Regions from separate parts of the Aliivibrio wodanis genome, predicted to be linked through region 1. Evidence: riboswitches for the same ligand, from Rfam matches in the RefSeq annotation. Region 1 holds a riboswitch; each other region holds the start of a gene.
What was found. Region 1 has a riboswitch for lysine ahead of ACU5DF_RS09520 (Na+/H+ antiporter NhaC family protein). Riboswitches for the same ligand answer to the same signal wherever they lie in the genome.

Region 1 (8,468 bases):
CAGAAACCATCGATAATACGCCATTAGCCACATAGAAGAGAGCAAGCTGAGAGCCTTTATCTTCGACTGCTAGTACGGCATCAATGATAGGCTTAAATAATTGTTGGTCGATAATTACTGCAACAACCGCAAAGAAAACAGCTAATAAAGCAGTAAACGGAAGAGCCTCTTCAAACGCTTTACCCATTGAGTGCTCTTCGATAACACCGGTAAATGCAGTTGCTAGGATAATAACAGATAGACCGATAAGACCAACCGCAGCTAAATGAAGCGCAAGAGCGACAATTAACCAAACGGCAATAACAGCTTGAATAATTAGTTTTGCATTATCAATATTAGTACGGTTTCTACGCTCTTCTGATTCATATTCTTCAAGAATATTACGAACATTAGCAGGCAGTTTTGCACCGTAACCACAGATACCTAATTTCTCAACAGCAACACAAGTTAACATGCCACAAACAAATACAGGAGCGGTGATTGGTAACATTCGGATAATGAATTCACCAAACATCCAACCAGCTTGATCTGCGATGATTAAGTTTTGAGGTTCACCGACCATGGTCATTACACCACCAAGTGCAGTACCTACACCCGCATGCATAAGAAGACTACGTAAGAAAGCACGGTAGTTTTCAAGATCATCACGAGTTAGTTCATCTGTTACGTTTGAATCACACGTGTGATCATGGGTTGGCGTACCACCTTGTCCTGAAGCTACGCGGTGATAAATAGCATAGAAACCGACAGCAACACTGATAACAACCGCAATAACGGTTAAAGCATCAAGGAATGCAGATAGGAAGGCTGCGGTAAAACAAAAAGCAGCAGAAAGCGCAGGTTTAGATTTTATGCCAATTAATATTTTGGTAAAAATAAACAGAAGCAATTGCTTCATGAAATAAATACCGGCAACCATAAATACTAATAGTAGTAAGACTTCAATATTGGCAACTAATTCGTGTTTTACTTGCTCAGGACTTGTCATACCAATAGCAATAGCTTCAATGGCTAATAAACCACCAGGCTGTAAAGGGTAGCATTTCAATGCCATCGCAAGGGTAAAAATGAACTCGACAACCAATAGCCAACCCGCAGTAAATGGGTCAACAAGAAAGAAAACTAAAGGGTTAATTATTAAAAAAGATAGTATTGCAATTTTGTACCAGTCGGGGGCTTTACCAAGAAAGTTTTTGATAAATGCATTCCCTAGCGAAATAGACATGTGATGCTCTCTACATTATTACGTTATTATTACGTTAATTCCATGAAAAATAAGGTTAAGTAGGGAGTTGATAATAATCGCCTAACATATTTTTTTTAGTAAAGATAAACAACTATTTAGAAAAACAACAAAGTAATTTTACTGCTTTGCCAAATAACTACCTATATATACTTAACCTTAATACTAAACGTCTGAACTTTACTCTTTATTAACTAATAGTCAATATTTGAAAAGAGGTAAATTGCATAAAATGTGCCTTTGGTCGGCTTTATTAATAAAAGTAAGGCGTTCTACAATATTGGTGGTTTTATATACGATATGATAAGGGTTTAAAGTAATAATTATGTACCTAAAAGCCTCGCTTTATTTAATAAAGAGTTAAGGATTTATTGAACTGGTGGTATGATGAGTCTAGTTTTTACATTAAAGAATGGATTTGAAACTTGTATGGTTATTAAGGCAAAAAGTCCAGCAGCCTTTGCTGAAAAATACATTATTGAAAGTATTTGGAATGGACGTTTTCCACCAGGTTCAATTTTACCAGCTGAGCGCGAGCTTTCTGAGCTTATCGGTGTGACAAGAACGACATTACGTGAAGTACTACAGCGTTTAGCTCGTGATGGATGGTTAACTATTAAACATGGCAAGCCAACCAAAGTAAATAATTATATGGAGACATCAGGACTTCATATCTTAGATACATTAATGACATTGGTTGATGCAAATAATGCGACTTCTATTGTTGAAGACCTATTAGCTGCACGAACTAATATTAGTTGTATTTTTATGAGACAAGCGTTTAAAACAGATAAAGAAGGTTCTTTACGAACGCTTAATCGTGTTATTGATTCTTGTGAGCAATTATTAGCAGCAGATAGCTGGGATACCTTTATTGAAGAGTCTCCTTTTGGCGCTAAGATTAAAGCTGAAGTAAAAGAAGATAATGAAAAAGATCCAGAAAAACGTGAAGAGATATTAATTGCAAAAACATTTAATTATTACGATTACATGCTTTTCCAAGGGGTTGCGTTTAAATCTGGAAACCAAATTTATGGACTTATCTTTAATGGTCTTAAAAAGCTATATGCTCGTGTTGGTAGCTATTATTTTTCAAATCCAGAAGCACGTGAACTTGCACTGCAATTCTACCGTGATTTAAAACAGATTTGTGAAGAAGAAAGAAAAGACGCAGTAATGCCAAGAATGCGGCAGTATGGTCTTGAAGGTAATTTGATTTGGAATGAAATGAAATTGAATTTACCAAGTAACTTTAGAGAAGATGACAGCTAAGTTACCTAAAAATAGATAAAAAGCAGGCGATAAGCCTGCTTTTTATTATCTGTAACTTTATTATTTTCTTTTCTTCATTTAAATATTAAGCCTTATTATTTTCTTTTATGTTATTTATGAGATTCCCGCCTAAATTTACAAAATTAAAAGTAAAAAACTATGAAAAAGTATTAAGTACTGTATAGTGTGCCTATCGTAACGAGTCAGTAATACTATGATACGTTGTCACAAATTAATGAGCTATAAATAGGGTCGCTATCGTGAATAAATTAGTAAGTGGAATGATTGTCGGTGCAGCATTAACTGTTGCCGCGAGTGCAAACGCACAAATTTCTCAGTGGTCAATTGGTGCAGCAGCTGCCTATTCTCCATCTTTTTATAAAGAAACTCCTTCAAATACGACAGTGATCCCTATGATTGGTTATGAAGGAGAGCATCTTTTCCTTCGTGGGTTTAGTGGTGGTTATCGCCTGCGTCCAGTTGGCTCGCCACAGAATATTATTTTCCGTTTTATCTATGATCCTCGAACGTTTAAACCAGAAGATTCGGATAATGCAGCGATGCAACAATTGGATGAACGTAAAAGCACTATTTTAGGCGGTGTGACTTATCAAGCTATTACTCATATTGGCTTGTTTGAAGTTGGTGCAGGCTCAGATATTGGTAATACACACAATGGAATTTATGCTGAAGCGGTTTGGAAGTTACCAATTCGAAGAAAAGGTTGGGCTATCACACCATCATTTGGTTATTCATATAATAGTGAGCGATTAAATAATCACTTATATGGTGTGTCAGCTGAAGAATCAACGAGAACAGGTGGTGCTATGAGTTCATTTGATGCTGATTGGGATGGACAATTTTTTGTTGGTTTATCAACTTACTTTCATTTAACTCCTAATATTCGTGTTACTGGTGGTCTTCGTTACGTAAACTTGGAAGGACAGATTGAAAGTAGCCCAATGATAGAGCATACGACAAGTACAACAGGTAATGTTGGTATAGCATACGTTTTTTAGAGTTAATTTGAAGAAAAGCCGTGATAAAATTATTTTTAACGGTTTTTTTTGATTTTTTAGAATAATAAATCTAAATGCAGTGACTTTGAATTCCATTAATATAATGAATTTGATGTACTGAACATATTTTAAGTCAATACTCAGATATAAAAAAGCCACTCAAATGAGTGGCTTTAAATTATCTTTAGTCTTATCAATATAATGATTAGATTAGGAAATCTTCTAAAGCTTTACCAGCATCAAGTTGAGTCTGAAGTGCCGATGGAGTACGACCTTGGCCTGTCCATGTTTTTTCTGCACCAGCATGATCTGAGAATTTGTATTTAGCAGGACGTGGAGCACGTTTCTGTTTTGTTTTTACTGTAGTAGAAGACATAGTGTCCATTAGATCTTCAGGTGCAATACCATTATCGATCATCATTTGACGGAACTCTTCAAGTTTCGCTTGTTTTTCAGCAAGTTGAGCGCGGTCTTCTGCCTCAGTATCTTGACGTTCAGCTACAACTGATTGTAGTTTCTCAAGAGCTTCTTCTAATTGCTCAAGAGTCATTTCACGAGATAGTACACGTAAGCTGCGTAGATTCAGTAGTGTTTTAATAGTATCAGACATTGTTCATTCCAAAATTATTTTTGATAATACAATTATAATATAACAGAAAAAGAATATATCAAATTAATTAGTCAATAAATTAAAAATATTAGTGATAGATATATTAAAAGATATTGAGATAAGTGTCATAGGTCAAGTTAAATAAGGTTAAAGTATCTCATTCTGAGTGGTGTGGTAGCCTAATGTTAAATTGCTCAAAATAGCATTGCAAATTTGTTTTCAATAAGTACAATGGGCGCACCTAAACGGGTAGAGGCGCACTGCCTAAAAGTAGATTGTTTGAGGGTGATTCTGATGACGGCAATTGAAAGGAGTCAGTGCCGAAGCTAATTACGTTAATCAAGCGTGCTTAGCTGGGGTTATTTCGAAAAGGAATAACACTGCCATAGTCAATTTTATTTTTTCAACTATGGAGCGCTACTGTGGGGAAATGGTTTACATTCACTTCCTTTATAACGGCTTTGCCGTATCAACAGTAGATCTCCAACCAAACTGGTTGTTGTAGATCATGAACTTAGCTGATTTTTCCAATTCTCCAATATCAATATTGCCCCCATTAATGGCTTTGGGTTTAGCAATTATTACACGCCGAGTATTACTTTCTCTTGGTGTTGGTATTATTTTAGGCGCAATCTTGCTGTCTAATTACTCAATTTCTAGTACTGTGTCTTATACCTTTAGTTCTATTAAAGGTGTTTTCATCGATGATGGGGCTATTAATACATGGAATATGAGTATTGTTGCTTTCCTTATTTTATTAGGAATGACAACGGCACTATTAACACTTTCTGGTGGTACTCGTGCATTTGCAGAATGGGCGCAGACAAAAATTAAAAGTAAACGTGGTGCAAAACTACTTGCTGCTTTTCTTGGTGTCTTCATTTTTGTGGATGACTATTTTAATAGCTTAGCTGTTGGTTCTATTTCTCGTCCTGTAACTGACCGTTTTTATGTATCAAGAGCAAAGCTAGCTTATATTCTTGATTCTACTGCTGCACCAATGTGTGTCTTAATGCCTGCATCAAGTTGGGGCGCGTATATCATTACCATTATTGGTGGTATTTTGGTATCACACGGTGTAACTGAATATTCGGCATTAGGTGCATATGTTCGCTTGATTCCAATGAATTTTTACGCTGTTTTTGCTCTATTAATGGTATTTGCTGTTGTTTGGTTCCAACTAGACGTTGGTCCAATGCGTAATCATGAAAATGAAGCATCACGTGGTAATGGTTTTGATGATAAAGCAGTAAATGCTGAATCTAAAGACCTAAACGAAGAGCTAAATATTACTGAGAGTGAAACTGGTAAAGTTTCAGATTTGATTTTCCCAATAATTACGCTAATTGTAGCGACAGTATTCTTTATGATTTATACCGGCGTACAAGCGTTGGTTGCTGATGGTAAAGAAATTAATATTCTTGGTGCTTTTGAAAATACCGATGTTGGTGCATCATTATGTTATGGTGGTTTGATTGGCCTTGGTGCTGCTCTTATTACTGTTTTTCGTCAAGATATTTCAGCAAAAGATATTGGTATGACCATGTGGATTGGTGCTAAATCGATGTTTGGTGCAATCTTGATTTTATTCTTTGCATGGACAATTGGCTCTGTTATAGGTGATATGAAAACAGGTTCTTACTTATCTAGCTTGGCTCAAGGTAGCATCGGTATTCACTGGATCCCTGTTATTTTATTCCTTCTTTCAGGTCTAATGGCATTTAGTACGGGTACATCATGGGGTACGTTTGGTATCATGTTACCAATTGCAGGTGATATGGCGGGCGCGACTGATATAGCACTTATTTTACCAATGTTAGGTGCGGTATTAGCGGGATCTGTATTTGGAGACCATTGTTCACCAATCTCTGATACTACCATTTTGTCTTCTACTGGTGCTCGTTGTAGTCATATTGATCATGTAGCGACACAATTACCTTATGCATTATCCGTTGCAGGTGTATCTGCTATTGGTTATATCGCTCTTGGTTTTACAGGATCGGTATTAATGGCATTTGCTGCATCAACAGCCGCGTTTATTCTTGTTTGTGGTGCATTGATGATAATGTCTAAAAAACGTGCAGTAACTGCATAAAACTAGCAATATCATTAACAAACCGGTCTAAATGACCGGTTTTTTATTGCTTTTTTATGGTGAAATCGCGATCATTACTTCTGTATCTATTTTGATTGGAGTGTGTTTTGTGTCCCGTTTTACTTTACCTATTATTGATAAACAATCACCCTTCCAAAAAGAGTTTGAACCTGTCATTCGAGATCTGATTGCTCATGTGCGTTCAGCGGTTCCTAAATCACTTCATAGTATCTATCTTTATGGCAGCGTAGCGCGACGTCAAGCGACCCCCGGCCGTTCTAATTTAGATGTAACGATAATAACTACATTACCTTTGACCAATAAAGAGCAAACTTTGGTTAATACGATTAAGGTAAGATTCCAGTCAAAATACCCACAAATAACAGGCGTTACTTTTAACATTGGAGAAGCGAAGGAAGTATTGCAGCTTGAATCAATATTCAGCTGGGGCTTTTGGCTTCGTCACTGCTGCGTGTGTATTTTTGGTGATGATCTATCGACTCGCTTTGGTGATTTTGAACCAAGCTGGGAAATAGCTAAAAATATGAATATGGATATTGAAGAATGGTTGCAGGTATATATTAAAAAAATATCCACGAACCAAAATATAGAAACTCAAGTTGAACAACAGAAAACTATAGCTAAAAAAGTATTACGAAGCTGCTATTCATTGGTTATGCATAGAGATAAAGGTTGGTACGATCATCCAGTGTTGTGTGCGCGAAAGTTTTTAGAGTATTACCCTGACAAGCAAGTTGAAATAGAAAGGCTAGTCATGTTGTTAAAAGGCCGAAAAATACCAAAACGTTCAGTAATTGCACTGTTAAAAGAATTTGGTGATTGGGTGGTTAGTGAGTTTAATAAAATAGAAAGAAAAATAGGTTAACTATATTGAATTTACAGCAGAGTGGTTTTTTACTCACTCGACAGAATAAAGAGATAAGTTCAAAAAGCCGAGTAGATCTTTGGGTAAAATGTGAAGATCATATCGCGCATTTACTTATTGAAAATGAGCTTGCTGTTGCTTTCATATTGCAAGATAGATTATCTGAGTATGAGTGTATTCTAAATAATCAAAAAATTACATATACAGTTAAACCAACTCAATTAGCAACTTTTCAACATCAACCTGTTGCGGGAATATATTTTGTTTCAACCAATGAAAAGCGTTATGCCTCCCAATGCCTCGAGCAAGCTGAACTACCTATTTTTGAAAGTGATATACGTTTAGCTGATCGATATTTAATGGAACGTTTTATTTGTGGTGGTCTTTCTTTTATCGGTACGGCCATTCCGAGGAAAAATCATATTGAATATCGAAATGTAAAAATAAAATCTACCCCCATTTCACCTACATTTAGCAAAGTTTCTTTAGATATAGAGTGTTCAGAAAAAGGGATTCTTTATTCTGTAGCATTAGACAGTGAACTAGATACCAGAATTATAATGGTAGGTACCTCTGAGACCACTGAGCTACCTATTCAATGGGTTGATAATGAAAAGCAATTATTATTAGCACTTGAAGATTGGTTTCAAACATTTGATCCTGATATCGTGATTGGGTGGAATGTAATTAATTTTGATTTTAGGTTACTGCTCCAACGGGCAAAGTGGTATAACCTTTCTTTTAGAATAGGCCGTGGCAATAGTACACTTTATTGGCGAGATTCAGATAAAAATCGACAGCAAGGTTTTCTTTCATTTCCAGGGCGAGTAGTGCTTGATGGCATTGATGCCCTAAAGACGGCAACTTACCATTTCTCTAGTTGGTCTTTGGAGTTCGTGGCCCAAGAATTACTTAATGAAGGTAAGTCGATACATGACCCTAGTGATCGGATGGGCGAAATTAATCGAATGTATCGTGATGATAAACAGGCTCTTGCTAAATATAATCTACAAGATAGCGTGCTTGTTACTCGTATTTTTGAGTTAACCCATTTAATTGAGTTTGTCATTGAACGAACGAAATTAACCGGAGTTGAATTAGACCGTATTGGTGGCTCTGTTGCCGCATTTACTAATTTATATTTACCTCGATTACATCGATCTGGTTATATAGCCCCCAATTTGGAAAGTGAGAACTGGATTGCTAGTCCAGGAGGTTATGTGATGGATTCTAAACCTGGATTATATAACTCTGTATTAGTGTTAGATTTTAAATCACTTTATCCTTCAATTATCCGAACTTTTAGAATTGATCCATTAGGGTTAATTGAAGGTTTGAAGCAA
Region 2 (8,468 bases), on a different contig from region 1:
TAACCCTGTTGCTTGGGAAGATAGATTTAATTGGGATGTGCTTTCAGCTCAGCTAACTATAGGGATTATGAATAAAAAATCAGAATTAATTACACCCTATATAACATGGTCAAAAGAGCTTATAAAAACAAAGCCTAGACCTGCATTTTATCAAAACCTAATCATTGCTTATCAAGCTCTTGGGCAAGTTCAAAATGCAGAAGATATAAGAAGAGAGGCGATTTTCTTATTTCCAAATAATAAATTTGAATCGGTAGAATTAGATGAAAAACTTCGCCAGAACTCCTCTGTATTAAAAGAGAAAAATAAATAAACGATTCATAAAAACCGCTGATTATTCAGCGGTTTTTTGGTTAATTCTTAAAGAACATCAGATAAAGCCTTAAGACAAAGAGCCACATTTTCTTTCTTAGCCGCATACCCCATTAAACCAATACGCCATGCTTTCCCTGCTAAATCTCCCAGTCCAGCACCAATTTCTAAATTATATTCATTCAGTAGGCGTGACCTAATCGCAGCATCATCAACACCTTCCGGAATATAAACTGCATTCAATTGTGGCAACCGATAAGCTTCATCAACAATAAATTGAATACCTAGAGCTTCTAAACCTTGTTTTAGCTCTTGATGATAATATGCATGTCTACTCCACGCTTCTTCTATTCCTTCATTTTTTAGCATTAATAATGCTTCATGTAAGGCGTATAAACTATTGACTGGGGCCGTATGGTGATAGCTTCTTTTTCCCTCACCACTCCAATAACCTAACACCAAACTTTGATCTAAAAACCAACTCTGTACGGGCGTCTTTCTCGATGTCATCTTCTCAACGGCTTTATTCGAGAACGTCACAGGAGACAAACCTGGTGTACAAGATAAACATTTTTGGGAACCAGAATACACCGCATCCAATTGCCATTCATCCACCAATAATGGAACGCCACCTAATGACGTCACCGCATCCACAATGGTTAGGCATCCATGCTTACGTGCAAGTTCAGAAATAGCTCTAGCGTCACTCAATACTCCTGTAGACGTTTCTGCATGCACAAAAGCGACAATAGTAATATCAGGATGTTGTTCTAACGCTTGTTTCACTTTATCTAACGAAACTGGTTCTCCCCACTTATCATCAATAACAATTGCAGTACCGCCGCAACGCTCAACATTTTGTCGCATTCGTTCGCCAAAAACACCATTACGACAAACTAAAACCTTCTCGCCAGCTTCAACTAAGTTAACAAAACAAGTTTCCATTCCTGCACTTCCAGGGGCTGATACTGCAATCGTGAACTCGTTTTCTGTTTGAAATGCGTATTTAAGTAACTCTTTAACCTCATCCATCATTTTTATGAATAATGGGTCAAGATGGCCAATTGTAGGTCGGCTTAAGGCTTGTAATACTTGTGGTGAAATATCTGATGGACCAGGTCCCATAAGGGTTCTTCTTGGTGGGATAAAACTTTGCATTATTCACTCCTTGAAATATAGGGTGTACAAAGAATAGACACAAAAATAATTAAACTCAATTAGACTAAGTCATTAGAGTGACTAAACTAGAAAAAACACCATCAAAACACCTACTTTTACTTTAAAGAGAAGAAATACAAATAAAGTTGTTACCACTTGTTGACATTTAAGCCATAAAAAAGCACATTATTAATACGTATTTTGTTCCTTTGAAATACATAAAGAAGAGGAGCATTACCTAGGTAACTTAATTTGTGGAGTCCAAACTCCTAGTCAACTAAGTGAGGGAGAGTAATGCCGAGACGAACTTTATTGGGAAAACTTCGTCGGTCGTTTAGGCTGAATCCTAACGATTGTCACTTATTTTTTAAGTGAAGGGCTTCTAGCAACTATTTATTTCTTGCTATCACCCCTTCACCTTTATTTTACACATTGGATGTAGTCGGGAGACAGGAAAGTGAACCCTATTAATGTTGCTAAATTTGGTGGCACTAGCGTTGCCAATTTCGAAGCAATGAGCTGCAGCGCTCATGTTGTCGAGCAGAATCAAAAAACTCACCTTGTGGTTATTAGTGCTTGCTCTGGCGTTACTAATTTATTGGTAGAGCTCGCTAACGGTGTACAAGATAACCAAAGAAAAAAAGATATTTTTGAAGAGTTAAAGTCCATTCACTTTTCTGTATTAGATCAACTCTCTGATCCTATTTATCCAGAGAAAGCTATTCTTGAAATCCTTGAAGACATAAAAAAAGCGGCCGATGCAGCTTCATTTCAATCAAGTGATAAACTCACTGATCATCTTGTTTCTTGCGGTGAGCTCATGTCAACTCACCTATTTACTCAACTATTAATTGAACGCGGTAACTCTGCCGTTCGCTTTGATATCAGAACAGTTCTTCGCACCGATGCACAATTTGGTAAAGGTGAGCCACAACTTGAAGAAATATCTCAGCTAGCTCAAGCTAAACTCGCACCTCTTTGCCAGAAACATATTGTCGTAACACAAGGTTTCATTGGGTCTGATAATGAAGGAAATACAACGACATTAGGTCGAGGTGGCAGTGATTATAGTGCGGCATTAATAGCTGAATCTGTAAATGCTTGTGGATTAGAAATTTGGACTGATGTTCCTGGTATTTATACTACCGACCCTCGCATTGCACCTGCTGCATCTCCAATCCCAGAAATTAGCTTTAGTGAAGCTTCAGAGATGGCAAACTATGGTGCTAAAATTTTACACCCATCAACACTATTACCCGCTCTACGTCATCAAATCCCTGTGTTTGTTGGTTCATCAAAAGAACCAGAAAAAGGCGGTACGTGGATAAAGCAAAAAGTAGACAGCTCTCCATTATTTAGAGCGCTAACCTTACGTTGCAATCAAACCATGGTGACATTACATAGTCCAAACATGTTCCATGCTTATGGTTTTCTAGCTGAAGTATTTAAAATATTAGCTAAATATCAGATTTCAGTCGATTTAATTACCACCTCTGAAGTAAGTGTCGCTCTTACTCTTGACCAAACTAATACCAACGGTAAAGCGCCAGAATTACCTTTTGAAGCCCAACAAGAATTAGAAAAATTATGCACGGTTGAAATAGAAAACGATCTATGTCTAATTGCACTTATTGGTAATCAAATGAGTGACTCTAAAGGATATGCTAAGCAAGTGTTTGGAGCTTTAGAAGATTTCAATCTACGCATGATTTGTTATGGAGCAAGTCAGCATAATTTATGTTTCTTGTTACATGAATCAGAATCTAAACGTGCGGTTCAAGTTCTACATAAAGAACTATTTGAAAAGTAGAAAATCATGTTCTAAACCTATTAAACTAAAAAATCCCATTAATTGATTATTAATGGGATTTTTAATGTTTATTATGAAAAAGATCTTAGTTTAGATTTGGCCCTAGCCACTTTTCAGTTTCTAACATATCCCAACCTTTTCTCTCTGCATAACTTTCAGCTTGATCTTGCTGTATTTGAGCAATAGCAAAATAACGAGAGTCTGGGTGTGAGAAATACATACCCGACACTGATGCGCCTGGCCACATCGCATAACTTGAGGTTAATGACATACCAATCGATTCTTCAACATTCATCAACTCCCATAAGCTTCCTTTTTCCGTATGCTCAGGGCAGGCAGGATAACCAGGAGCAGGGCGAATACCTTGGTATTTTTCACGGATAAGATCATCATTAGAAAGATCTTCATCTGGTGAATATCCCCAGATATCTTTACGAACTTCTTTGTGTAAATACTCAGCAAATGCTTCGGCTAAGCGATCTGCTACGGCTTGGATCATAATGGCGTTATAGTCATCACCTTTGGCTTTATACTCATCCGCTAGATCTCGCTCACCAATACCTCCAGTCACAGCAAAGCCACCTATCCAATCGGCTTTTCCGCTCTTTTTCGGCGCGATATAATCAGATAGACAATAGTTAAACCCTTTTGGCTTTTCTGTTTGTTGGCGTAAATTATGTAGAACTTTCAATACCACAGTACGTGATTCATCGGTATACACTTCAATATCATCATCAACACTGTTAGCAGGAAAAATAGCACACATTCCTCGCGCTTTTAGTAAGCCTTCTTTTTCTACACGATCCAACAGATCGTTCGCATCTTTATATAAACGCTTCGCCTCTTCACCCACTTCTTCATGATCTAAAATTGCAGGATATTTTCCCATTAAAGACCATGTCATAAAGAAAGGGGTCCAATCAATATATTGGCGTAACGTAGCAACATCCATATCATCAATAATATGCACACCCGGCTTTACAGGTACAGGAGGCGTGTAGTTTACCCAATCAATATCGACTTGGTTTTCTCGTGCTCTTGCTAGTGAAACGGGTTTTGTTCGTGGTGTTTTACGGCTATGTTGATCACGCACACGCTCGTAATCTAAATCCAACTTCTCAATAAATGCTGGTTTCAATTCATTAGAAAGCAATGACGTACAAACACCAACAGCACGAGAAGCATTATTAACATAAACCACAGGTTGGGAGTAGTTTTGTTCTATCTTAACAGCAGTATGTGCTTTAGAGGTTGTTGCTCCACCAATTAAAAGTGGCAAATCAAACCCTTGACGCTCCATCTCTTTAGCGACATGAACCATCTCATCAAGTGATGGAGTAATAAGACCTGAAAGTCCGATAATATCGACATTCTCTTCTTTTGCTACTTTTAGTATTTTCTCACAAGAAACCATTACACCTAGATCAATAATCTCGTAGTTATTACATTGTAGTACTACGCCTACGATGTTCTTTCCGATATCATGAACATCACCTTTTACTGTAGCTAAAAGAATTTTTCCGTTAGTAGATCCCACATCTTTAGTTGCATTAATGAATGGCTCTAAATGCGCTACCGCTTGCTTCATTACACGAGCAGATTTAACTACTTGAGGAAGAAACATCTTACCTTCACCAAATAAGTCACCAACCACATTCATACCATCCATTAATGGACCTTCTATAACATGAATTGGACGTTCAGAATTTACACGAGCTTCTTCGGTATCTTCAACAATGAAATCAGTAATCCCTTTTACTAATGAATGCTCAAGACGTTTTTCAACCGACCATGAGCGCCACTCAAGTGCTGATTTATCTTCGACTTTTCCGACAGCACGCTCTAGATACTCTGTCGCGATATCTAGTAGTCGTTCTGTTGAATCATTGCGACGGTTAAGAACGACATCTTCTACCGCTTCGCGTAAATCTTCTGGTAAGTTATCGTAAATCTCTAATTGACCAGCGTTCACTATCCCCATATCCATACCATTCTTAAAGCAGTGATATAAGAACACAGCATGAATCGCTTCACGTACGTAATTATTACCTCGGAATGAGAATGATACGTTAGATACGCCACCTGAAATCATGGCATGAGGAAGCGTTCTTTTTATATCGGCAACTGCTTCAATAAAATCAACAGCGTAGTTGTTATGTTCATCGATTCCCGTAGCAACAGCAAAGATATTTGGGTCAAAAATAATGTCTTCTGGCGGGAAACCAATTTCATCTACTAAGATATTATAAGCGTTAGTACATATTTCAATTTTTCGCTCACGAGTATCGGCCTGACCCACTTCATCAAAAGCCATCACAATCACAGCTGCACCATAACGACGGATCAACTTAGCTTGCTGTAAGAATTTTTCTTTACCTTCTTTAAGCGATATCGAGTTAACAATACCCTTACCTTGGATACATTTAAGGCCAGCTTCGATAACTTCCCACTTAGAAGAATCGACCATCACAGGAACTTTAGATATCTCTGGTTCTGAAGCACATAGATTTAAGAATTTAACCATACACGCTTCAGCATCAAGCATGCCTTCATCCATGTTGATATCAATAATTTGAGCGCCATTTTCTACTTGCTCACGAGCGACACTCAAGGCTTCATCGTATAACTCTTCTTTGATTAAACGCTTAAAACGAGCAGAACCGGTAACATTGGTTCTTTCACCTACGTTCACAAAAAGAGAGTCTTTCTCAATAGTTAATGGTTCTAAACCAGATAAACGACAAGCAACAGGAAGTCTCGGTAATTGACGTGGCTTAACCCCTTCTACCACTTGTGCCATTTGACGAATATGCTCTGGAGTCGTACCACAACAACCTCCAATCAAGTTTAGAAAACCACTCTCGGCCCACTCTTTTACGTGTTCTGCCATTTCTTCTGGAGAGAGATCATATTCACCAAAGGCATTAGGCAAGCCTGCATTCGGGTGTGCTGAAACACTGCACTCAGAAATACGAGACAGCTCACTTACATATTCACGTAATTCATCAGGTCCTAATGCACAATTCAAACCAAATGAGATTGGTTTAACATGACGCAAAGCATTGTAGAACGCTTCTGTAGTTTGTCCTGAAAGCGTACGACCTGAAGCATCTGTAATCGTACCTGAAATCATCACCGGTAATGTAATACCCATTTCTTCAAAAACAGATTCAACGGCAAAAGAACACGCTTTTGCATTTAAAGTATCAAAGATGGTTTCAATAAGAATTAAATCAGAACCACCATTGATTAATGCACGAGTTGATTCAGAGTAAGCTTCGACTAATTCATCGAAAGAGACATTTCGGTAACCAGGGTCATTTACGTCAGGAGAAATAGAACACGTTCGATTCGTTGGGCCTAAAACACCTGCAACATAACGCGGTTTATGAGGCGTTTTTAATGTCCATTCATCTGCGACTTCTCTTGCTAATTTTGCAGCTTCGAAGTTCATTTCTTCGCTCAGACTTTCCATATCATAGTCAGCCATTGCGATCGTTGTTGAGTTAAAGGTGTTAGTCTCTAAGATATCTGCACCCGCTTCTAAATAAGCAGAATGAATATCTCTAATAATTTGAGGACGAGAAAGCACTAGAAGATCATTGTTACCTTTTAAGTCACAATGCCAATCACTAAAGCGCTCTCCACGATAATCTTGTTCTTCAAACTTATACTCTTGGATCATGGTTCCCATGCCACCATCGATCAAAAGTATACGTTCCAGAAGGTGCTTTTCTATTTCAGTTTTCTTATTGCTTCCTGCCACGGTACTGCCTCATCCATAATACGTTTCTGTTACAATCCTATCACACATCGAATAGGAATCTAGACGTCCAAAATAGATTTATTTATCCAAATTAGAAATAAAGTTTGATATTTATCAATTTGAGTGGAAAATGACCTGAATCACATTTTGTTACATAAATAAGATATATAGAGGTTAACAATGTCCGTATATAACACACTCTGCTTTCTTGCAGCTGCTGCTATGTTAATCGCATTTTTTAATAGCAAAATAGGAAAAATGCAGACAACGATAGCAATCACTGCAGGCTCAATGATGCTATCACTAGGGATAATTTTTGCTGGTCACAATGATTGGTTTCATCTTAGAGAAGTTGCGACTGAAACTCTGACAGATATAAATTTCGAAGATTTTTTATTAAAAGGAATATTAGGTTTCTTATTATTTGCTGGCGGGCTAGGGATAAAACTTCAAAACCTTAAAGATCAAAAGTGGGAAATAACCGTACTTGCTTTAGGAGCTACCTTATTCTCAACTTTCTTTATTGGTTTTACTCTATGGGGAATATGTAATCTAATAGGTATTAATCTTGATTTAATCTACTGCTTATTATTTGGCTCATTGATCTCACCAACCGATCCTATTGCCGTACTTGCGATAGTAAAAAAGCTGAATGCTCCACAACGTATTTCGACTCAAATCGAAGGTGAATCATTATTCAATGATGGTTTTGGTTTAGTAATTTTCGTTACGCTATTTACCATTGCTTTTGGTTCAGAAACACCAACAATTGGTAGTGTAACAGCACTATTTTTACAGGAAGCTATTGGCGGTATTATTTACGGTTTCCTTTTAGGTTTAATTTTCCATTATCTAATAAGTTCAACTAATGACCATTCAATGGAATTATTATTAACCATAGGTATCCCAACATCAGGTTATGCATTTGCTGAAGTCATTCATGTTTCAGGTCCTTTAGCTATGGTCGTATCTGGTATAATGATCGGCAACTGGACCCGTTATATTGGTTTTTCAAAAGAAAGTGAAGAGCATTTAGACCATTTCTGGGAGCTTGTTGATGAATTCTTAAATGGCGTGTTATTTCTTCTTATTGGTATGTCTATGTTGTTATTCCAATTCCATCAAGAAGACTGGATCTTAATGGCAATATCTATCCCACTGGTGCTAGCAAGTCGCTATTTAAGCGTTTACTTACCATATATTGGCTTTAAACGATTCAGAACTTATAACCCATTATCCGTAAATATCTTAACTTGGGGCGGCCTTCGAGGCGGACTGGCTTTAGCGATGGCTTTGGCTATCCCATCAGGCATTATCATCATCCCAGATAAGAATATAGATGTCAGAGAAATTATTCTTGTTATGACTTATTCTGTTGTTGTTTTCTCTATTTTGGTTCAAGGCTCAACCATTACAACCATG
Region 3 (8,468 bases), on a different contig from region 1:
ACAAAGGCGGAACGGGTAAATCAACAACAACTGTTACGCTTGCGACTGCTGCCGCGTTAGACTTAAACCTAAATGCACGTTGCTTGATTATTGATTTAGATCCACAAGGTTCAACAGGACAAAATCTTATCCATCAAGCAGACGATGAATCGGTATACATGACAGCCGTTGATGTAGCCTTATCAGAATTAGAGCCTGAAGGTGATTTCGCGCAGTACTTAGCTTCTGGTTATGATTATGCTGAATTGGTAAAAGCAATTCCTTTCAAAACCCATTTACCGAATCTTGATGTAATTCCTGCTTTCCCATCAGACGAGCGTTTTGTTGATGCCTACTGGGGACAAGATGCAGAAGGGCAACAACAACTATTAACCTTGCTTCGTGAAAAAATCTTATCTGTACTAAAAGACGAATACGATCTTATCTTCATCGATACACCGCCGCAGAACTCGCCAATTTTGTGGGCCGTAAACGAAACTGCGGATGCGGTTCTTATTCCTGTCACACCACGTGAATTTGATTTTGCATCTACCAGTAATTACATGGCAACAATGCCAAGTACCTTTAGAGAGCTTCCATCAAAAGGTGAAAACCTTAAATGGGCAAAATTATTGCCAGTGAATTTTGATGAAAAGAGCGCTCATGAAGTGAAGGTATTCGATAAATTATTACGTGCCGCGCAAGGGCATTTATTATCAACCTCTATTCGACATTCAGAAGCTTTTGTTGCTGCTGCAGAAAGTAATAGAACCGTTTTAGATATTAGAAAATCAGAGCAGATATGCAGTGGAAAGCAATTCGATTTAGCAATGACTTCAGTGAACGCGGTTTACCACCAATTCATTACTGAGATTAAACAACTAGCAACCAAAGGACGATAAGATGTTAAGACCTCAAGATAAACGCACCGGTTTCAATCAAGGGAACAATCTTAGCAAATTACAAAAAAATGAAGGCGTAAAAAAAACCTTCACCTTTGCTAGTGGCAAGAAAGTAAGTGCAACACGCATTGTTGTGCCTGCAGTGATTGCTATCGTTGTCTGCATTTTTCCTATTTTGCTATTAAAAAATGCGATTAACATAGCAGCAGCTGCAAGAAAGCAGAGTGTGTTATATACGGACATTGTTAACCTCTATATATCTTATTTATGTAACAAAATGTGATTCAGGTCATTTTCCACTCAAATTGATAAATATCAAACTTTATTTCTAATTTGGATAAATAAATCTATTTTGGACGTCTAGATTCCTATTCGATGTGTGATAGGATTGTAACAGAAACGTATTATGGATGAGGCAGTACCGTGGCAGGAAGCAATAAGAAAACTGAAATAGAAAAGCACCTTCTGGAACGTATACTTTTGATCGATGGTGGCATGGGAACCATGATCCAAGAGTATAAGTTTGAAGAACAAGATTATCGTGGAGAGCGCTTTAGTGATTGGCATTGTGACTTAAAAGGTAACAATGATCTTCTAGTGCTTTCTCGTCCTCAAATTATTAGAGATATTCATTCTGCTTATTTAGAAGCGGGTGCAGATATCTTAGAGACTAACACCTTTAACTCAACAACGATCGCAATGGCTGACTATGATATGGAAAGTCTGAGCGAAGAAATGAACTTCGAAGCTGCAAAATTAGCAAGAGAAGTCGCAGATGAATGGACATTAAAAACGCCTCATAAACCGCGTTATGTTGCAGGTGTTTTAGGCCCAACGAATCGAACGTGTTCTATTTCTCCTGACGTAAATGACCCTGGTTACCGAAATGTCTCTTTCGATGAATTAGTCGAAGCTTACTCTGAATCAACTCGTGCATTAATCAATGGTGGTTCTGATTTAATTCTTATTGAAACCATCTTTGATACTTTAAATGCAAAAGCGTGTTCTTTTGCCGTTGAATCTGTTTTTGAAGAAATGGGTATTACATTACCGGTGATGATTTCAGGTACGATTACAGATGCTTCAGGTCGTACGCTTTCAGGACAAACTACAGAAGCGTTCTACAATGCTTTGCGTCATGTTAAACCAATCTCATTTGGTTTGAATTGTGCATTAGGACCTGATGAATTACGTGAATATGTAAGTGAGCTGTCTCGTATTTCTGAGTGCAGTGTTTCAGCACACCCGAATGCAGGCTTGCCTAATGCCTTTGGTGAATATGATCTCTCTCCAGAAGAAATGGCAGAACACGTAAAAGAGTGGGCCGAGAGTGGTTTTCTAAACTTGATTGGAGGTTGTTGTGGTACGACTCCAGAGCATATTCGTCAAATGGCACAAGTGGTAGAAGGGGTTAAGCCACGTCAATTACCGAGACTTCCTGTTGCTTGTCGTTTATCTGGTTTAGAACCATTAACTATTGAGAAAGACTCTCTTTTTGTGAACGTAGGTGAAAGAACCAATGTTACCGGTTCTGCTCGTTTTAAGCGTTTAATCAAAGAAGAGTTATACGATGAAGCCTTGAGTGTCGCTCGTGAGCAAGTAGAAAATGGCGCTCAAATTATTGATATCAACATGGATGAAGGCATGCTTGATGCTGAAGCGTGTATGGTTAAATTCTTAAATCTATGTGCTTCAGAACCAGAGATATCTAAAGTTCCTGTGATGGTCGATTCTTCTAAGTGGGAAGTTATCGAAGCTGGCCTTAAATGTATCCAAGGTAAGGGTATTGTTAACTCGATATCGCTTAAAGAAGGTAAAGAAAAATTCTTACAGCAAGCTAAGTTGATCCGTCGTTATGGTGCAGCTGTGATTGTGATGGCTTTTGATGAAGTGGGTCAGGCCGATACTCGTGAGCGAAAAATTGAAATATGTACTAACGCTTATAATATCTTAGTAGATGAAATTGGTTTCCCGCCAGAAGACATTATTTTTGACCCAAATATCTTTGCTGTTGCTACGGGAATCGATGAACATAACAACTACGCTGTTGATTTTATTGAAGCAGTTGCCGATATAAAAAGAACGCTTCCTCATGCCATGATTTCAGGTGGCGTATCTAACGTATCATTCTCATTCCGAGGTAATAATTACGTACGTGAAGCGATTCATGCTGTGTTCTTATATCACTGCTTTAAGAATGGTATGGATATGGGGATAGTGAACGCTGGTCAATTAGAGATTTACGATAACTTACCAGAAGATTTACGCGAAGCGGTAGAAGATGTCGTTCTTAACCGTCGCAATGATTCAACAGAACGACTACTAGATATCGCGACAGAGTATCTAGAGCGTGCTGTCGGAAAAGTCGAAGATAAATCAGCACTTGAGTGGCGCTCATGGTCGGTTGAAAAACGTCTTGAGCATTCATTAGTAAAAGGGATTACTGATTTCATTGTTGAAGATACCGAAGAAGCTCGTGTAAATTCTGAACGTCCAATTCATGTTATAGAAGGTCCATTAATGGATGGTATGAATGTGGTTGGTGACTTATTTGGTGAAGGTAAGATGTTTCTTCCTCAAGTAGTTAAATCTGCTCGTGTAATGAAGCAAGCGGTAGCGCATTTAGAGCCATTCATTAATGCAACTAAAGATGTGGGATCTACTAACGGAAAAATTCTTTTAGCTACAGTAAAAGGTGATGTTCATGATATCGGAAAGAACATCGTAGGCGTAGTACTACAATGTAATAACTACGAGATTATTGATCTAGGTGTAATGGTTTCTTGTGAGAAAATACTAAAAGTAGCAAAAGAAGAGAATGTCGATATTATCGGACTTTCAGGTCTTATTACTCCATCACTTGATGAGATGGTTCATGTCGCTAAAGAGATGGAGCGTCAAGGGTTTGATTTGCCACTTTTAATTGGTGGAGCAACAACCTCTAAAGCACATACTGCTGTTAAGATAGAACAAAACTACTCCCAACCTGTGGTTTATGTTAATAATGCTTCTCGTGCTGTTGGTGTTTGTACGTCATTGCTTTCTAATGAATTGAAACCAGCATTTATTGAGAAGTTGGATTTAGATTACGAGCGTGTGCGTGATCAACATAGCCGTAAAACACCACGAACAAAACCCGTTTCACTAGCAAGAGCACGAGAAAACCAAGTCGATATTGATTGGGTAAACTACACGCCTCCTGTACCTGTAAAGCCGGGTGTGCATATTATTGATGATATGGATGTTGCTACGTTACGCCAATATATTGATTGGACCCCTTTCTTTATGACATGGTCTTTAATGGGAAAATATCCTGCAATTTTAGATCATGAAGAAGTGGGTGAAGAGGCGAAGCGTTTATATAAAGATGCGAACGATCTGTTGGATCGTGTAGAAAAAGAAGGCTTACTAAAAGCGCGAGGAATGTGTGCTATTTTTCCTGCTAACAGTGTTGATGATGATATTGAAGTGTATACCGATGAATCACGTACTGTGGTATTGAAAGTTCTACATAATTTACGCCAACAAACAGAAAAGCCAAAAGGGTTTAACTATTGTCTATCTGATTATATCGCGCCGAAAAAGAGCGGAAAAGCCGATTGGATAGGTGGCTTTGCTGTGACTGGAGGTATTGGTGAGCGAGATCTAGCGGATGAGTATAAAGCCAAAGGTGATGACTATAACGCCATTATGATCCAAGCCGTAGCAGATCGCTTAGCCGAAGCATTTGCTGAGTATTTACACAAAGAAGTTCGTAAAGATATCTGGGGATATTCACCAGATGAAGATCTTTCTAATGATGATCTTATCCGTGAAAAATACCAAGGTATTCGCCCTGCTCCTGGTTATCCTGCCTGCCCTGAGCATACGGAAAAAGGAAGCTTATGGGAGTTGATGAATGTTGAAGAATCGATTGGTATGTCATTAACCTCAAGTTATGCGATGTGGCCAGGCGCATCAGTGTCGGGTATGTATTTCTCACACCCAGACTCTCGTTATTTTGCTATTGCTCAAATACAGCAAGATCAAGCTGAAAGTTATGCAGAGAGAAAAGGTTGGGATATGTTAGAAACTGAAAAGTGGCTAGGGCCAAATCTAAACTAAGATCTTTTTCATAATAAACATTAAAAATCCCATTAATAATCAATTAATGGGATTTTTTAGTTTAATAGGTTTAGAACATGATTTTCTACTTTTCAAATAGTTCTTTATGTAGAACTTGAACCGCACGTTTAGATTCTGATTCATGTAACAAGAAACATAAATTATGCTGACTTGCTCCATAACAAATCATGCGTAGATTGAAATCTTCTAAAGCTCCAAACACTTGCTTAGCATATCCTTTAGAGTCACTCATTTGATTACCAATAAGTGCAATTAGACATAGATCGTTTTCTATTTCAACCGTGCATAATTTTTCTAATTCTTGTTGGGCTTCAAAAGGTAATTCTGGCGCTTTACCGTTGGTATTAGTTTGGTCAAGAGTAAGAGCGACACTTACTTCAGAGGTGGTAATTAAATCGACTGAAATCTGATATTTAGCTAATATTTTAAATACTTCAGCTAGAAAACCATAAGCATGGAACATGTTTGGACTATGTAATGTCACCATGGTTTGATTGCAACGTAAGGTTAGCGCTCTAAATAATGGAGAGCTGTCTACTTTTTGCTTTATCCACGTACCGCCTTTTTCTGGTTCTTTTGATGAACCAACAAACACAGGGATTTGATGACGTAGAGCGGGTAATAGTGTTGATGGGTGTAAAATTTTAGCACCATAGTTTGCCATCTCTGAAGCTTCACTAAAGCTAATTTCTGGGATTGGAGATGCAGCAGGTGCAATGCGAGGGTCGGTAGTATAAATACCAGGAACATCAGTCCAAATTTCTAATCCACAAGCATTTACAGATTCAGCTATTAATGCCGCACTATAATCACTGCCACCTCGACCTAATGTCGTTGTATTTCCTTCATTATCAGACCCAATGAAACCTTGTGTTACGACAATATGTTTCTGGCAAAGAGGTGCGAGTTTAGCTTGAGCTAGCTGAGATATTTCTTCAAGTTGTGGCTCACCTTTACCAAATTGTGCATCGGTGCGAAGAACTGTTCTGATATCAAAGCGAACGGCAGAGTTACCGCGTTCAATTAATAGTTGAGTAAATAGGTGAGTTGACATGAGCTCACCGCAAGAAACAAGATGATCAGTGAGTTTATCACTTGATTGAAATGAAGCTGCATCGGCCGCTTTTTTTATGTCTTCAAGGATTTCAAGAATAGCTTTCTCTGGATAAATAGGATCAGAGAGTTGATCTAATACAGAAAAGTGAATGGACTTTAACTCTTCAAAAATATCTTTTTTTCTTTGGTTATCTTGTACACCGTTAGCGAGCTCTACCAATAAATTAGTAACGCCAGAGCAAGCACTAATAACCACAAGGTGAGTTTTTTGATTCTGCTCGACAACATGAGCGCTGCAGCTCATTGCTTCGAAATTGGCAACGCTAGTGCCACCAAATTTAGCAACATTAATAGGGTTCACTTTCCTGTCTCCCGACTACATCCAATGTGTAAAATAAAGGTGAAGGGGTGATAGCAAGAAATAAATAGTTGCTAGAAGCCCTTCACTTAAAAAATAAGTGACAATCGTTAGGATTCAGCCTAAACGACCGACGAAGTTTTCCCAATAAAGTTCGTCTCGGCATTACTCTCCCTCACTTAGTTGACTAGGAGTTTGGACTCCACAAATTAAGTTACCTAGGTAATGCTCCTCTTCTTTATGTATTTCAAAGGAACAAAATACGTATTAATAATGTGCTTTTTTATGGCTTAAATGTCAACAAGTGGTAACAACTTTATTTGTATTTCTTCTCTTTAAAGTAAAAGTAGGTGTTTTGATGGTGTTTTTTCTAGTTTAGTCACTCTAATGACTTAGTCTAATTGAGTTTAATTATTTTTGTGTCTATTCTTTGTACACCCTATATTTCAAGGAGTGAATAATGCAAAGTTTTATCCCACCAAGAAGAACCCTTATGGGACCTGGTCCATCAGATATTTCACCACAAGTATTACAAGCCTTAAGCCGACCTACAATTGGCCATCTTGACCCATTATTCATAAAAATGATGGATGAGGTTAAAGAGTTACTTAAATACGCATTTCAAACAGAAAACGAGTTCACGATTGCAGTATCAGCCCCTGGAAGTGCAGGAATGGAAACTTGTTTTGTTAACTTAGTTGAAGCTGGCGAGAAGGTTTTAGTTTGTCGTAATGGTGTTTTTGGCGAACGAATGCGACAAAATGTTGAGCGTTGCGGCGGTACTGCAATTGTTATTGATGATAAGTGGGGAGAACCAGTTTCGTTAGATAAAGTGAAACAAGCGTTAGAACAACATCCTGATATTACTATTGTCGCTTTTGTGCATGCAGAAACGTCTACAGGAGTATTGAGTGACGCTAGAGCTATTTCTGAACTTGCACGTAAGCATGGATGCCTAACCATTGTGGATGCGGTGACGTCATTAGGTGGCGTTCCATTATTGGTGGATGAATGGCAATTGGATGCGGTGTATTCTGGTTCCCAAAAATGTTTATCTTGTACACCAGGTTTGTCTCCTGTGACGTTCTCGAATAAAGCCGTTGAGAAGATGACATCGAGAAAGACGCCCGTACAGAGTTGGTTTTTAGATCAAAGTTTGGTGTTAGGTTATTGGAGTGGTGAGGGAAAAAGAAGCTATCACCATACGGCCCCAGTCAATAGTTTATACGCCTTACATGAAGCATTATTAATGCTAAAAAATGAAGGAATAGAAGAAGCGTGGAGTAGACATGCATATTATCATCAAGAGCTAAAACAAGGTTTAGAAGCTCTAGGTATTCAATTTATTGTTGATGAAGCTTATCGGTTGCCACAATTGAATGCAGTTTATATTCCGGAAGGTGTTGATGATGCTGCGATTAGGTCACGCCTACTGAATGAATATAATTTAGAAATTGGTGCTGGACTGGGAGATTTAGCAGGGAAAGCATGGCGTATTGGTTTAATGGGGTATGCGGCTAAGAAAGAAAATGTGGCTCTTTGTCTTAAGGCTTTATCTGATGTTCTTTAAGAATTAACCAAAAAACCGCTGAATAATCAGCGGTTTTTATGAATCGTTTATTTATTTTTCTCTTTTAATACAGAGGAGTTCTGGCGAAGTTTTTCATCTAATTCTACCGATTCAAATTTATTATTTGGAAATAAGAAAATCGCCTCTCTTCTTATATCTTCTGCATTTTGAACTTGCCCAAGAGCTTGATAAGCAATGATTAGGTTTTGATAAAATGCAGGTCTAGGCTTTGTTTTTATAAGCTCTTTTGACCATGTTATATAGGGTGTAATTAATTCTGATTTTTTATTCATAATCCCTATAGTTAGCTGAGCTGAAAGCACATCCCAATTAAATCTATCTTCCCAAGCAACAGGGTTAGTCACTTGATTTAAAATATCAGGGTTCATTGGGCGGGTGGTTTCAAATTTCGTTAATACCCAATTGGTATGCAGCGTTGAAAGCATATAGAAAGCAGTAACAATTGGGAGAACTAACG
Region 4 (8,468 bases), 2.4 Mb from region 1:
AGCAGTAGATTAAATCAAGATTAATACCTATTAGATTACATATTCCCCATAGAGTAAAACCAATAAAGAAAGTTGAGAATAAGGTAGCTCCTAAAGCAAGTACGGTTATTTCCCACTTTTGATCTTTAAGGTTTTGAAGTTTTATCCCTAGCCCGCCAGCAAATAATAAGAAACCTAATATTCCTTTTAATAAAAAATCTTCGAAATTTATATCTGTCAGAGTTTCAGTCGCAACTTCTCTAAGATGAAACCAATCATTGTGACCAGCAAAAATTATCCCTAGTGATAGCATCATTGAGCCTGCAGTGATTGCTATCGTTGTCTGCATTTTTCCTATTTTGCTATTAAAAAATGCGATTAACATAGCAGCAGCTGCAAGAAAGCAGAGTGTGTTATATACGGACATTGTTAACCTCTATATATCTTATTTATGTAACAAAATGTGATTCAGGTCATTTTCCACTCAAATTGATAAATATCAAACTTTATTTCTAATTTGGATAAATAAATCTATTTTGGACGTCTAGATTCCTATTCGATGTGTGATAGGATTGTAACAGAAACGTATTATGGATGAGGCAGTACCGTGGCAGGAAGCAATAAGAAAACTGAAATAGAAAAGCACCTTCTGGAACGTATACTTTTGATCGATGGTGGCATGGGAACCATGATCCAAGAGTATAAGTTTGAAGAACAAGATTATCGTGGAGAGCGCTTTAGTGATTGGCATTGTGACTTAAAAGGTAACAATGATCTTCTAGTGCTTTCTCGTCCTCAAATTATTAGAGATATTCATTCTGCTTATTTAGAAGCGGGTGCAGATATCTTAGAGACTAACACCTTTAACTCAACAACGATCGCAATGGCTGACTATGATATGGAAAGTCTGAGCGAAGAAATGAACTTCGAAGCTGCAAAATTAGCAAGAGAAGTCGCAGATGAATGGACATTAAAAACGCCTCATAAACCGCGTTATGTTGCAGGTGTTTTAGGCCCAACGAATCGAACGTGTTCTATTTCTCCTGACGTAAATGACCCTGGTTACCGAAATGTCTCTTTCGATGAATTAGTCGAAGCTTACTCTGAATCAACTCGTGCATTAATCAATGGTGGTTCTGATTTAATTCTTATTGAAACCATCTTTGATACTTTAAATGCAAAAGCGTGTTCTTTTGCCGTTGAATCTGTTTTTGAAGAAATGGGTATTACATTACCGGTGATGATTTCAGGTACGATTACAGATGCTTCAGGTCGTACGCTTTCAGGACAAACTACAGAAGCGTTCTACAATGCTTTGCGTCATGTTAAACCAATCTCATTTGGTTTGAATTGTGCATTAGGACCTGATGAATTACGTGAATATGTAAGTGAGCTGTCTCGTATTTCTGAGTGCAGTGTTTCAGCACACCCGAATGCAGGCTTGCCTAATGCCTTTGGTGAATATGATCTCTCTCCAGAAGAAATGGCAGAACACGTAAAAGAGTGGGCCGAGAGTGGTTTTCTAAACTTGATTGGAGGTTGTTGTGGTACGACTCCAGAGCATATTCGTCAAATGGCACAAGTGGTAGAAGGGGTTAAGCCACGTCAATTACCGAGACTTCCTGTTGCTTGTCGTTTATCTGGTTTAGAACCATTAACTATTGAGAAAGACTCTCTTTTTGTGAACGTAGGTGAAAGAACCAATGTTACCGGTTCTGCTCGTTTTAAGCGTTTAATCAAAGAAGAGTTATACGATGAAGCCTTGAGTGTCGCTCGTGAGCAAGTAGAAAATGGCGCTCAAATTATTGATATCAACATGGATGAAGGCATGCTTGATGCTGAAGCGTGTATGGTTAAATTCTTAAATCTATGTGCTTCAGAACCAGAGATATCTAAAGTTCCTGTGATGGTCGATTCTTCTAAGTGGGAAGTTATCGAAGCTGGCCTTAAATGTATCCAAGGTAAGGGTATTGTTAACTCGATATCGCTTAAAGAAGGTAAAGAAAAATTCTTACAGCAAGCTAAGTTGATCCGTCGTTATGGTGCAGCTGTGATTGTGATGGCTTTTGATGAAGTGGGTCAGGCCGATACTCGTGAGCGAAAAATTGAAATATGTACTAACGCTTATAATATCTTAGTAGATGAAATTGGTTTCCCGCCAGAAGACATTATTTTTGACCCAAATATCTTTGCTGTTGCTACGGGAATCGATGAACATAACAACTACGCTGTTGATTTTATTGAAGCAGTTGCCGATATAAAAAGAACGCTTCCTCATGCCATGATTTCAGGTGGCGTATCTAACGTATCATTCTCATTCCGAGGTAATAATTACGTACGTGAAGCGATTCATGCTGTGTTCTTATATCACTGCTTTAAGAATGGTATGGATATGGGGATAGTGAACGCTGGTCAATTAGAGATTTACGATAACTTACCAGAAGATTTACGCGAAGCGGTAGAAGATGTCGTTCTTAACCGTCGCAATGATTCAACAGAACGACTACTAGATATCGCGACAGAGTATCTAGAGCGTGCTGTCGGAAAAGTCGAAGATAAATCAGCACTTGAGTGGCGCTCATGGTCGGTTGAAAAACGTCTTGAGCATTCATTAGTAAAAGGGATTACTGATTTCATTGTTGAAGATACCGAAGAAGCTCGTGTAAATTCTGAACGTCCAATTCATGTTATAGAAGGTCCATTAATGGATGGTATGAATGTGGTTGGTGACTTATTTGGTGAAGGTAAGATGTTTCTTCCTCAAGTAGTTAAATCTGCTCGTGTAATGAAGCAAGCGGTAGCGCATTTAGAGCCATTCATTAATGCAACTAAAGATGTGGGATCTACTAACGGAAAAATTCTTTTAGCTACAGTAAAAGGTGATGTTCATGATATCGGAAAGAACATCGTAGGCGTAGTACTACAATGTAATAACTACGAGATTATTGATCTAGGTGTAATGGTTTCTTGTGAGAAAATACTAAAAGTAGCAAAAGAAGAGAATGTCGATATTATCGGACTTTCAGGTCTTATTACTCCATCACTTGATGAGATGGTTCATGTCGCTAAAGAGATGGAGCGTCAAGGGTTTGATTTGCCACTTTTAATTGGTGGAGCAACAACCTCTAAAGCACATACTGCTGTTAAGATAGAACAAAACTACTCCCAACCTGTGGTTTATGTTAATAATGCTTCTCGTGCTGTTGGTGTTTGTACGTCATTGCTTTCTAATGAATTGAAACCAGCATTTATTGAGAAGTTGGATTTAGATTACGAGCGTGTGCGTGATCAACATAGCCGTAAAACACCACGAACAAAACCCGTTTCACTAGCAAGAGCACGAGAAAACCAAGTCGATATTGATTGGGTAAACTACACGCCTCCTGTACCTGTAAAGCCGGGTGTGCATATTATTGATGATATGGATGTTGCTACGTTACGCCAATATATTGATTGGACCCCTTTCTTTATGACATGGTCTTTAATGGGAAAATATCCTGCAATTTTAGATCATGAAGAAGTGGGTGAAGAGGCGAAGCGTTTATATAAAGATGCGAACGATCTGTTGGATCGTGTAGAAAAAGAAGGCTTACTAAAAGCGCGAGGAATGTGTGCTATTTTTCCTGCTAACAGTGTTGATGATGATATTGAAGTGTATACCGATGAATCACGTACTGTGGTATTGAAAGTTCTACATAATTTACGCCAACAAACAGAAAAGCCAAAAGGGTTTAACTATTGTCTATCTGATTATATCGCGCCGAAAAAGAGCGGAAAAGCCGATTGGATAGGTGGCTTTGCTGTGACTGGAGGTATTGGTGAGCGAGATCTAGCGGATGAGTATAAAGCCAAAGGTGATGACTATAACGCCATTATGATCCAAGCCGTAGCAGATCGCTTAGCCGAAGCATTTGCTGAGTATTTACACAAAGAAGTTCGTAAAGATATCTGGGGATATTCACCAGATGAAGATCTTTCTAATGATGATCTTATCCGTGAAAAATACCAAGGTATTCGCCCTGCTCCTGGTTATCCTGCCTGCCCTGAGCATACGGAAAAAGGAAGCTTATGGGAGTTGATGAATGTTGAAGAATCGATTGGTATGTCATTAACCTCAAGTTATGCGATGTGGCCAGGCGCATCAGTGTCGGGTATGTATTTCTCACACCCAGACTCTCGTTATTTTGCTATTGCTCAAATACAGCAAGATCAAGCTGAAAGTTATGCAGAGAGAAAAGGTTGGGATATGTTAGAAACTGAAAAGTGGCTAGGGCCAAATCTAAACTAAGATCTTTTTCATAATAAACATTAAAAATCCCATTAATAATCAATTAATGGGATTTTTTAGTTTAATAGGTTTAGAACATGATTTTCTACTTTTCAAATAGTTCTTTATGTAGAACTTGAACCGCACGTTTAGATTCTGATTCATGTAACAAGAAACATAAATTATGCTGACTTGCTCCATAACAAATCATGCGTAGATTGAAATCTTCTAAAGCTCCAAACACTTGCTTAGCATATCCTTTAGAGTCACTCATTTGATTACCAATAAGTGCAATTAGACATAGATCGTTTTCTATTTCAACCGTGCATAATTTTTCTAATTCTTGTTGGGCTTCAAAAGGTAATTCTGGCGCTTTACCGTTGGTATTAGTTTGGTCAAGAGTAAGAGCGACACTTACTTCAGAGGTGGTAATTAAATCGACTGAAATCTGATATTTAGCTAATATTTTAAATACTTCAGCTAGAAAACCATAAGCATGGAACATGTTTGGACTATGTAATGTCACCATGGTTTGATTGCAACGTAAGGTTAGCGCTCTAAATAATGGAGAGCTGTCTACTTTTTGCTTTATCCACGTACCGCCTTTTTCTGGTTCTTTTGATGAACCAACAAACACAGGGATTTGATGACGTAGAGCGGGTAATAGTGTTGATGGGTGTAAAATTTTAGCACCATAGTTTGCCATCTCTGAAGCTTCACTAAAGCTAATTTCTGGGATTGGAGATGCAGCAGGTGCAATGCGAGGGTCGGTAGTATAAATACCAGGAACATCAGTCCAAATTTCTAATCCACAAGCATTTACAGATTCAGCTATTAATGCCGCACTATAATCACTGCCACCTCGACCTAATGTCGTTGTATTTCCTTCATTATCAGACCCAATGAAACCTTGTGTTACGACAATATGTTTCTGGCAAAGAGGTGCGAGTTTAGCTTGAGCTAGCTGAGATATTTCTTCAAGTTGTGGCTCACCTTTACCAAATTGTGCATCGGTGCGAAGAACTGTTCTGATATCAAAGCGAACGGCAGAGTTACCGCGTTCAATTAATAGTTGAGTAAATAGGTGAGTTGACATGAGCTCACCGCAAGAAACAAGATGATCAGTGAGTTTATCACTTGATTGAAATGAAGCTGCATCGGCCGCTTTTTTTATGTCTTCAAGGATTTCAAGAATAGCTTTCTCTGGATAAATAGGATCAGAGAGTTGATCTAATACAGAAAAGTGAATGGACTTTAACTCTTCAAAAATATCTTTTTTTCTTTGGTTATCTTGTACACCGTTAGCGAGCTCTACCAATAAATTAGTAACGCCAGAGCAAGCACTAATAACCACAAGGTGAGTTTTTTGATTCTGCTCGACAACATGAGCGCTGCAGCTCATTGCTTCGAAATTGGCAACGCTAGTGCCACCAAATTTAGCAACATTAATAGGGTTCACTTTCCTGTCTCCCGACTACATCCAATGTGTAAAATAAAGGTGAAGGGGTGATAGCAAGAAATAAATAGTTGCTAGAAGCCCTTCACTTAAAAAATAAGTGACAATCGTTAGGATTCAGCCTAAACGACCGACGAAGTTTTCCCAATAAAGTTCGTCTCGGCATTACTCTCCCTCACTTAGTTGACTAGGAGTTTGGACTCCACAAATTAAGTTACCTAGGTAATGCTCCTCTTCTTTATGTATTTCAAAGGAACAAAATACGTATTAATAATGTGCTTTTTTATGGCTTAAATGTCAACAAGTGGTAACAACTTTATTTGTATTTCTTCTCTTTAAAGTAAAAGTAGGTGTTTTGATGGTGTTTTTTCTAGTTTAGTCACTCTAATGACTTAGTCTAATTGAGTTTAATTATTTTTGTGTCTATTCTTTGTACACCCTATATTTCAAGGAGTGAATAATGCAAAGTTTTATCCCACCAAGAAGAACCCTTATGGGACCTGGTCCATCAGATATTTCACCACAAGTATTACAAGCCTTAAGCCGACCTACAATTGGCCATCTTGACCCATTATTCATAAAAATGATGGATGAGGTTAAAGAGTTACTTAAATACGCATTTCAAACAGAAAACGAGTTCACGATTGCAGTATCAGCCCCTGGAAGTGCAGGAATGGAAACTTGTTTTGTTAACTTAGTTGAAGCTGGCGAGAAGGTTTTAGTTTGTCGTAATGGTGTTTTTGGCGAACGAATGCGACAAAATGTTGAGCGTTGCGGCGGTACTGCAATTGTTATTGATGATAAGTGGGGAGAACCAGTTTCGTTAGATAAAGTGAAACAAGCGTTAGAACAACATCCTGATATTACTATTGTCGCTTTTGTGCATGCAGAAACGTCTACAGGAGTATTGAGTGACGCTAGAGCTATTTCTGAACTTGCACGTAAGCATGGATGCCTAACCATTGTGGATGCGGTGACGTCATTAGGTGGCGTTCCATTATTGGTGGATGAATGGCAATTGGATGCGGTGTATTCTGGTTCCCAAAAATGTTTATCTTGTACACCAGGTTTGTCTCCTGTGACGTTCTCGAATAAAGCCGTTGAGAAGATGACATCGAGAAAGACGCCCGTACAGAGTTGGTTTTTAGATCAAAGTTTGGTGTTAGGTTATTGGAGTGGTGAGGGAAAAAGAAGCTATCACCATACGGCCCCAGTCAATAGTTTATACGCCTTACATGAAGCATTATTAATGCTAAAAAATGAAGGAATAGAAGAAGCGTGGAGTAGACATGCATATTATCATCAAGAGCTAAAACAAGGTTTAGAAGCTCTAGGTATTCAATTTATTGTTGATGAAGCTTATCGGTTGCCACAATTGAATGCAGTTTATATTCCGGAAGGTGTTGATGATGCTGCGATTAGGTCACGCCTACTGAATGAATATAATTTAGAAATTGGTGCTGGACTGGGAGATTTAGCAGGGAAAGCATGGCGTATTGGTTTAATGGGGTATGCGGCTAAGAAAGAAAATGTGGCTCTTTGTCTTAAGGCTTTATCTGATGTTCTTTAAGAATTAACCAAAAAACCGCTGAATAATCAGCGGTTTTTATGAATCGTTTATTTATTTTTCTCTTTTAATACAGAGGAGTTCTGGCGAAGTTTTTCATCTAATTCTACCGATTCAAATTTATTATTTGGAAATAAGAAAATCGCCTCTCTTCTTATATCTTCTGCATTTTGAACTTGCCCAAGAGCTTGATAAGCAATGATTAGGTTTTGATAAAATGCAGGTCTAGGCTTTGTTTTTATAAGCTCTTTTGACCATGTTATATAGGGTGTAATTAATTCTGATTTTTTATTCATAATCCCTATAGTTAGCTGAGCTGAAAGCACATCCCAATTAAATCTATCTTCCCAAGCAACAGGGTTAGTCACTTGATTTAAAATATCAGGGTTCATTGGGCGGGTGGTTTCAAATTTCGTTAATACCCAATTGGTATGCAGCGTTGAAAGCATATAGAAAGCAGTAACAATTGGGAGAACTAACGAACTTATACGTAAAGCTACTTTTATGATATCGCCGATATGGCGCTTTTTGTACTTACAGCTAAGTTGATCTATCCAAAAGAGAAGAATAATAAAAGTGAACCAATGAACCATTGAGTGATAGAACGGGTACTCTAATTGGCTATGAATAAAAATAGGAGCAATTAAGGCAAGTAAAGCAAACTGTGTATCTAGTTTACTTTTTCTTATCTTTAGCAGTACGCCACCAGCAGCAATAAGCAAACCTAAAATAGCGACAACACCTCCTTCTACTCCCCAATATAGAACTTCGTTGTGAGGGTGTTCCATCGAAGGAAGCCCAGGTCTATAGGTCGTTGAGAGTTGATGTTGTTTAGCTGTATACAAGGTGTATTCTGCTTCAAAATTCCCGTAACCATACCCTGTGATTGGTTTCTCTAAGAACATATCGAGAGCTTGAGGGAAAATGTATTGTCTCGCATTCGCTAAACTGGTTTTTTGAATGATAGTTGATGCGTTATTCGTCTCTTTTTCTTTTGATATTTCGAGGAGAGCATAATGACCACTAAAACCTATAACTATTGCTAATATCCAAGAAAAAAATCGTTGTTTAGTACAGTATTTCCACATATAGGGTGTTAATAAAGTAATACTAAAAATGGTAGCAAGCCATCCTGTACGAGATGCCAAGACGATAATCAGCGGTACTGTAAATATGATAGTTGCATAAAGCAGGGTTAG

Region 2: linked by a shared signal. The riboswitch ahead of lysC (lysine-sensitive aspartokinase 3) and the one ahead of ACU5DF_RS09520 (Na+/H+ antiporter NhaC family protein) in region 1 are both predicted to bind lysine.
Region 3: linked by a shared signal. The riboswitch ahead of lysC (lysine-sensitive aspartokinase 3) and the one ahead of ACU5DF_RS09520 (Na+/H+ antiporter NhaC family protein) in region 1 are both predicted to bind lysine.
Region 4: linked by a shared signal. The riboswitch ahead of lysC (lysine-sensitive aspartokinase 3) and the one ahead of ACU5DF_RS09520 (Na+/H+ antiporter NhaC family protein) in region 1 are both predicted to bind lysine.

Annotation. Positions count from the first base shown of each region.
Region 1 is NZ_JBREXA010000002.1:340,454-348,921, forward strand. Features, by position in the region: gene nhaB (Na(+)/H(+) antiporter NhaB) at 1-1,225, opposite strand, end outside; gene fadR (fatty acid metabolism transcriptional regulator FadR) at 1,673-2,515, shown strand; gene ACU5DF_RS09510 (MipA/OmpV family protein) at 2,797-3,534, shown strand; gene ACU5DF_RS09515 (H-NS family histone-like protein) at 3,740-4,144, opposite strand; lysine riboswitch at 4,387-4,572, shown strand; gene ACU5DF_RS09520 (Na+/H+ antiporter NhaC family protein) at 4,653-6,239, shown strand; gene ACU5DF_RS09525 (nucleotidyltransferase domain-containing protein) at 6,349-7,125, shown strand; gene ACU5DF_RS09530 (DNA polymerase II) at 7,131-8,468, shown strand, end outside.
Region 2 is NZ_JBREXA010000005.1:21,908-30,375, reverse strand. Features, by position in the region: gene ACU5DF_RS22965 (PglL family O-oligosaccharyltransferase) at 1-313, shown strand, start outside; gene ACU5DF_RS22960 (pyridoxal-phosphate-dependent aminotransferase family protein) at 361-1,470, opposite strand; lysine riboswitch at 1,687-1,860, shown strand; gene lysC (lysine-sensitive aspartokinase 3) at 1,928-3,280, shown strand; gene metH (methionine synthase) at 3,366-7,046, opposite strand; gene ACU5DF_RS22945 (cation:proton antiporter) at 7,227-8,468, shown strand, end outside.
Region 3 is NZ_JBREXA010000011.1:1,554-10,021, reverse strand. Features, by position in the region: gene ACU5DF_RS23600 (ParA family protein) at 1-881, shown strand, start outside; gene ACU5DF_RS23595 (hypothetical protein) at 883-1,164, shown strand; gene metH (methionine synthase) at 1,305-4,985, shown strand; gene lysC (lysine-sensitive aspartokinase 3) at 5,071-6,423, opposite strand; lysine riboswitch at 6,491-6,664, opposite strand; gene ACU5DF_RS23580 (pyridoxal-phosphate-dependent aminotransferase family protein) at 6,881-7,990, shown strand; partial or broken gene ACU5DF_RS23575 (PglL family O-oligosaccharyltransferase) at 8,038-8,468, opposite strand, start outside.
Region 4 is NZ_JBREXA010000002.1:2,718,061-2,726,528, forward strand. Features, by position in the region: gene ACU5DF_RS20620 (cation:proton antiporter) at 1-406, opposite strand, end outside; gene metH (methionine synthase) at 587-4,267, shown strand; gene lysC (lysine-sensitive aspartokinase 3) at 4,353-5,705, opposite strand; lysine riboswitch at 5,773-5,946, opposite strand; gene ACU5DF_RS20635 (pyridoxal-phosphate-dependent aminotransferase family protein) at 6,163-7,272, shown strand; gene ACU5DF_RS20640 (PglL family O-oligosaccharyltransferase) at 7,320-8,468, opposite strand, start outside.